DNA from 3 places in the Vibrio sp. Vb0349 genome. Region 1 is predicted to be linked to each of the others. Evidence: predicted binding sites of a transcription regulator. Region 1 holds the regulator's gene; each other region holds the start of a gene.
The links. Region 1 encodes CRP, which controls carbon source genes, mostly activating them, when cyclic AMP is high. Its sites were predicted from a motif close to TGTGANNNNNNTCACA; they were not measured.
Positions count from the first base shown of each region.

Region 1 (2,207 bases):
TCGATGCTGACAAGCTGAACGATAGCGCATTCTTACATGGTGGACGCTTGTGGGATTTAAGCTTTGCTGATTACCAAACGTTGGCTAAAGAAAGTGAGTACGCATCTTGGCTTGCGGCGCATGGTTACGGAGCAAACCACTTCACGGTGAGCGTTAACCAGCTCAATGAATATGAAGAAGTGAAGCAGGTAAACGATCATCTGCGTACCGCTGGGTTTACCATTAATGAAAATGGTGGTGAAGTGAAGGGCACTCCTGAGGTGTTGCTAGAGCAGTCATCGACCATGGCAGATAAAGTAGCGGTTCGTTTTAGCGAAGGCACTGAAATTATCCCTGGCGGGTTTTATGAATTTGCTAAGCGCTATCCGATGGAAAATGGTGATTTGTACCCAGGTTTCGTGGCCGCTTCAGCTGACAAAATCTTTGAAAGTACGAATGGCTAAGTTTTAGGGTTAACCTGTTAAGCTTACTCATTAGTGTTCGCTGCACCCTATCTCATTTGGTCATGAGTAAATAAAAAGCCACCAATGTTGCCATTGGTGGCTTTTATAGTTTTGTTCGTGTCACTCTAGTTCGAGATTAACGAGTACCGTAAACCACGATGGTTTTACCGTGAGCAGAGATTAGGTTCTGCTCTTCTAGCATCTTCAAGATACGACCTACTGTCTCACGAGAACAGCCAACAATTTGACCGATTTCTTGACGAGTGATCTTGATTTGCATGCCGTCTGGGTGAGTCATTGCGTCTGGTTGTTTTGCAAGGTTCAGAAGCGTCTGAGCGATACGACCAGTTACGTCTAGGAACGCCAGGTCACCCACTTTTTGGCTAGTTACTTGAAGACGACGAGCCATCTGCGCAGAAAGACGCATTAGGATGTCTGGGTTTACTTGGATAAGCTGACGGAACTTCTTGAAAGAAATTTCAGCAACTTCACAAGGAGATTTAGCACGAACCCAAGCTGTGCGCTCTTGGTCTTCCTCGAATAGACCAAGTTCACCAATAAAGTCTCCTTGGTTTAGGTAAGAAAGGATCATCTCCTTACCTTCTTCGTCTTTGATAAGAACCGCAACAGAACCTTTAACGATGTAGTACAAAGTTTCTGCCTTTTCGCCCGCGTGAATTAGCGTGCTCTTTGAAGGGTACTTATGAATATGACAGTGTGAAAGAAACCACTCTAATGTTGGGTCGGTTTGAGGTTTACCTAGAACCATAATATCTCACTTCCTCTGCAGGGTACGCTTGCGCTATCCATATTTTAGCTAAGCCTGAATTAGGCCTACTAGAATAAGAGCACTTTTTATATGCTGCAAGCTCTCTTGTGTTTCGGTAAGAAATAGTATCCTTTTTCGAAAACGATTTCTTGATTTTAATCGTGCCATGATTGAGATTTTGTAAGCAAAACTGTGCACATGATCACGGTATGAAAAGTAAACATCTTCGCAGGCAGGTTTTTAGCCAATTTTCCCTGTTTCGATGAGCTGTTGTAGGATAGGCCGAACTATGAGCTCCATTGCAAAGCTCATCTTACCGCCGGGTACGACAATCGTGTTGTGGCGTGACATGAATGAGCCATCAATCATGGCCAGCAGATATGGGAAGTCGACATTCTTGATACCGCGTAGGCGAATCACCACAAAACTCTCATCCAAACTAGGGATGCCTTTTGCATTAAGTGGGTTGGAAGTATCAACGGTCGGTACGCGCTGGAAGTTGATGTGAGTACGAGAAAACTGCGGAGTGATATAGTTGAGGTAATCGTCCATGGATCGCACGATTGAGTCCATTACCGCTTCACGCGAATGGCCGCGATCGCGAGTGTCACGTACGAATTTTTGGATCCACTCTAAGTTCACAATCGGCACCATGCCAATTAAGAAATCCACATGTTGAGCAACATTAACATCGCCATCGACCACGCCACCATGTAACCCTTCATAAAACAGCACGTCGCTGTTTTCGGGTAAGTCTTGCCACGGTGTAAACGTGCCTGGCATTTGATTGTAGGGAACCGCTTCGTCAAACGTGTGCAGATAACGGCGCACGCTGCCAGTGCCGTCATGCCCGAACTTACGGAAAAACTCTTCTAATCCCGGGAAGTCATTAGCTTGTGGGCCAAAGTAGCTAATGTGTCGACCTTGCTCGCGGGCTTTGCGAATTTCGATGTCCATTTCTGGGCGAGTAAAGCGATGGAAGCTATCGCCTTCAA
Region 1 covers NZ_JAWOTS010000027.1:16,150-18,356, reverse strand. The annotation lists gene R7Q47_RS20005 (DUF1338 domain-containing protein) at 1-443, shown strand, start outside; gene crp (cAMP-activated global transcriptional regulator CRP) at 580-1,212, opposite strand; gene R7Q47_RS19995 (phosphoribulokinase) at 1,453-2,207, opposite strand, start outside.

Region 2 (2,207 bases), on a different contig from region 1:
GTTAGACAACGTACCTGCAAGAACTGCTTTAACACCCATGCGAGCGATGTCACTACGACGGTTTGGTGCAAGGCTACCTAAACCACCAAGTAGAATCGCGATAGAAGAAAGGTTCGCGAAACCACATAGTGCGAATGAGATGATAGCTGTTGTCTTCTCAGACATTACTTCACCAGTTGCCGCGATTACTTGAGCGTTTTCACCTAGGTATGGTGTGAAGTTCAAGTAAGCAACGAATTCGTTCACTACGATTTTCTGACCGATGAATGAACCAGCTGTTACAGCTTCTGCCCATGGAACACCGATTAGGAATGCTAGTGGAGAGAACGCGTAACCTAGGATTAGCTCTAGTGTTAGTTCTGGCATGCCGAACCAACCACCGATGCCACCTAGCATACCGTTGATTAGCGCGATTAGACCAACGAATGCGATTAGCATTGCACCTACGTTAAGCGCAAGTTGTAGACCAGAAGCCGCACCGCCCGCAGCTGCGTCGATTACGTTAACTGGTTTGTCGTCACCGCCGTCCATCGCTTCTTCGATACTTTCGTGAGGCTGGTCAGTCTCAGGGTGAAGGATTTTAGCGAACAGTAGACCACCTGGTGCTGCCATGAATGATGCCGCAACTAGGTACTCTAGTGGAACACCCATAGATGCGTAACCAGCTAGTACACCACCAGCAACAGAAGCTAGACCACCACACATTACCGCGAATAGCTCTGATTGAGTCATTTTTGGAACGAATGGGCGAACAACTAGAGGTGCCTCAGTTTGACCTACGAAAATGTTAGCTGCAGCTGACATTGATTCCGCACGAGAAGTGCCTAGCGCTTTTTGTAGTGCGCCACCAAGAATCTTGATAACCCATTGCATAACGCCAATGTAGTAAAGAACTGAAATCAGTGCAGAGAAGAAGATCAGTGTAGGAAGAACACGGAATGCGAAGATGAAACCGCCGCCGCCGAATACTTCGAACATCTTGTCAGAAACAAGACCACCGAACAGGAATGATGAACCATCGTTACCGTAGTTGATAACGTTAGAAACACCTGAAGAGAAACCGTTTAGTAGATCACGGCCCCAAGGTACATACAGAACAAATGCACCTAATGCGAATTGGATAGCGAATGCGCCACCCACAGTTCTAAAGTTGATAGCTTTTCGGTTGTTAGAAAATGCTACTGCAATCGCAAGAAGCACTACCATACCGATTAGGCTCATAAACAGGCTCATAGTTTATGACTTCCTTATAAGTTATTTATTGGCGTGTTACAAAATGGAGCTATAAAGCGGGGGCAATTATACTCATGCAGAATCAATTAAAGTAATGCCAGCCTCACACTTTCCTATAAGATTCATGATTGATTCAACCAGCTTTGTGAGTTAATTCACAATAAGCAGGAAAACGTTTTCGATTTCAAACCACATCTTTAGATTTTATTCACATATCGAGAAAGCAAAATTGCTATTTTTCCACAGTTGAGAGGCAATCGATTGCTTTCGGCCGTTATGCAACTCTACGAGCTCATTAAAGACGTGAATGAGTTTGGCTGGGTGATTTGACTCCCCTTGATATCCAAGTATAGGCATATCTGGTGCGTCTGTTTCGATTACTAGGTTTTCGAGTGGTAATTTTTGAATTGCGTCGCGTGTTTTCTTGGCTCTTGGGTAGGTAATCGTTCCTCCTACACCGATAAAAAAACCTAATTTGACCCACTCCATGGCTTGCTGATAACTCCCAGAAAAAGCGTGTAGCACACCACCTCTAGGGAGATTCGCCGATTTCACCATTTGAATGAGGCGATTGTGCGCTTTTCGGCTATGTAAAATAACTGGGAGTTCGAAGCGTCTAGCCAGCTCAAATTGAACTTCAAGTATCTTTTCTTGCAACTGTGGATAAACATCAATGGCAAAATCTAAACCACACTCTCCTATTGCTACGCACTGTGGTCCTTTTTGATTTAGATAGCCTTCTAGCTCTGTAAGGTGCTGCTCAACGTTATCTTCAAGAAAATACGGATGAAAGCCGAGCGCATAATACAAATTGGCATGTTGCTCTGCCAAAGTTTGAATACGAGCCCAGTTTTGCGGACCGACGGAAGGAATCAAAATTCTTGCGACGCCTTGCGTTTGAGCAAGCTCAAGTTGATGCGCAAAGTCATCTTGAAACACATCAAAATCAAAGTGGCAGTGCGTATCAAAGAGCT
Region 2 covers NZ_JAWOTS010000006.1:164,354-166,560, forward strand. The annotation lists gene R7Q47_RS09910 (NupC/NupG family nucleoside CNT transporter) at 1-1,233, opposite strand, end outside; gene R7Q47_RS09915 (TatD family hydrolase) at 1,438-2,207, opposite strand, start outside; gene R7Q47_RS09920 (DUF5363 family protein) at 2,198-2,207, opposite strand, start outside.
Region 2: a site for CRP is predicted at 1,378-1,393, ahead of R7Q47_RS09910 (NupC/NupG family nucleoside CNT transporter). Genes of this name have one in related genera too.

Region 3 (2,207 bases), on a different contig from region 1:
GCATCGACAGAGACAGCACACGTCGCAAAGGTAGTTTGGAAGATGCCCTTGAATCGATTCGCAAAGGTGAACATCAAATTCTGATTGGCACCCAAATGCTGGCTAAGGGGCACCATTTTCCAAATGTAACGCTCGTTGCTCTTTTGGATGTTGATGGCTCTCTCTATAGTAGTGACTTCCGCGCTTCCGAGCGACTAGCGCAGTTGTTTATTCAGGTCGCAGGTCGTGCCGGCCGCGCAAGTAAACCTGGCGAGGTTATCCTACAAACCCACCATCCTGAGCACAGCTTGCTGCAAGCCCTGCTTCAAAAAGACTATCGCCACTTTGCTATGACTGCTCTGGAAGAACGCAAACTGGCTCAGCTTCCGCCTTATAGTTTCTTGACTCTGTTTAAAGCAGAGGCGAACCAAAGTGAGGTAGTTGAAGACTTCCTGCGTCAGGTTCGCTTTACGTTAGAGTCACACCCTCTGTTCGATGATTCCTGCATGGTGTTAGGCCCTACTCCTTCACCTTTGGCCAAGCGGGCTGGTAAATACCGTTGGCAACTATTACTGCAAACTCAGCATCGTTCATTGATGCAAAAGTTATTAACCAGTGCCAAACCTGCTATTGAGTTGTTGCCAAATGCTAAGAAAGTACGCTGGAATTTAGACATAGAACCACAAGATCTCAGCTAGCAAACGTTTAACTATGTAATGAATTACCATTTAATGTGACCAGAATCACACCAAGATTACAATTTTTGTTAAACAGACCGTAACTTTCACTTTAGAAATGAATAGACTATCCAAATTAGAAAAGTCTAAAGTGACTTGTTTGCACAGGCTTAGATTAAAACAATGACTATTCCCACAAATTGATATCGCGGTGAAGAATCCATTTTCCCACTCGTTAACACGAACTGAGCGAAGAGCAAACACAGCTCTAACTCGGTTTGATTACTCTGATTTCAAACCGGAATAACGTCATCTTGGCAAAAAATAAATGAGAGGTTAAAACTATGGCGACAATGAAGGATGTTGCCCAGCTTGCGGGAGTGTCTACGGCTACGGTATCTCGAGCCTTAATGAATCCAGAGAAAGTCTCTTCTTCTACAAGAAAGAGAGTAGAAGATGCCGTACTTGAAGCGGGTTATTCTCCAAACTCATTAGCGCGTAACTTACGTAGAAACGAATCAAAAACCATTGTTACTATCGTTCCCGACATCTGTGATCCTTATTTTTCTGAAATTATTCGCGGTATTGAAGATGCAGCCATGGAACATGGTTATCTAGTCCTGCTGGGCGATAGCGGACAACAGAAGAAACGCGAAAGCTCTTTCGTTAACCTCGTATTTACTAAGCAGGCAGATGGAATGCTACTGCTTGGTACAGATCTACCATTCGATGTCAGTAAGCCAGAGCAAAAGAACTTACCTCCGATGGTAATGGCGTGTGAATTTGCGCCTGAACTCGAGCTTCCGACAGTACATATTGATAACCTGACCTCTGCATTTGAAGCAGTGAATTACCTGACCCAATTAGGTCATAAACGCATTGCTCAAATCTCTGGACCAGATACAGCAATATTGTGTCAGTTCCGCCAGCAAGGCTACCAACAAGCCCTGCGCCGTGCCGGCATCAATAAAGATCCACAATATAGTGTCATTACTGAGTTTTCTTTTGATGGCGGAGCAAAAGCCGTTCGTAAACTGCTCGAATTGCCAGAACCACCAACGGCTATTTTCTGTCACTGTGACACAATGGCCATCGGCGCAATTCAAGAAGCGAAAAAGCTTGGCTTACGAGTACCGCAAGATCTCTCTGTTGTGGGCTTTGATGACATTAACTTCGCTCAGTACTGCGATCCACCGTTGACCACCATCTCTCAACCTCGCTATGAGATTGGTCGACAAGCGATGCTAATGATGCTCGAGATGTTAAAAGGCCACGACGTGCATTCAGGCTCGCGTCTGCTTGAAACTAATCTCGTCATTCGTGGAAGTGCAGCGCCACCACAGCGCCCTTAACCTGAAGATTAGGTATTCATCCCCAAAGCGGTGCTAAGGCGCCGCTTTTTTATTTACCCCTCCTGCTTTTTGTATATCCCCGAATAAATATAAGCGAGAACAGAAACACACTCCTACACTCGGGCGTTGTCGCGCTTTAGCTATCAAGATTCTATCAATAGGGTGTTTTCTCAACTCGTTCTGGATTAACATATTTGCA
Region 3 covers NZ_JAWOTS010000040.1:14,276-16,482, reverse strand. The annotation lists gene priA (primosomal protein N') at 1-677, shown strand, start outside; gene cytR (DNA-binding transcriptional regulator CytR) at 1,001-2,008, shown strand.
Region 3: a site for CRP is predicted at 712-727, ahead of cytR (DNA-binding transcriptional regulator CytR). Genes of this name have one in related genera too.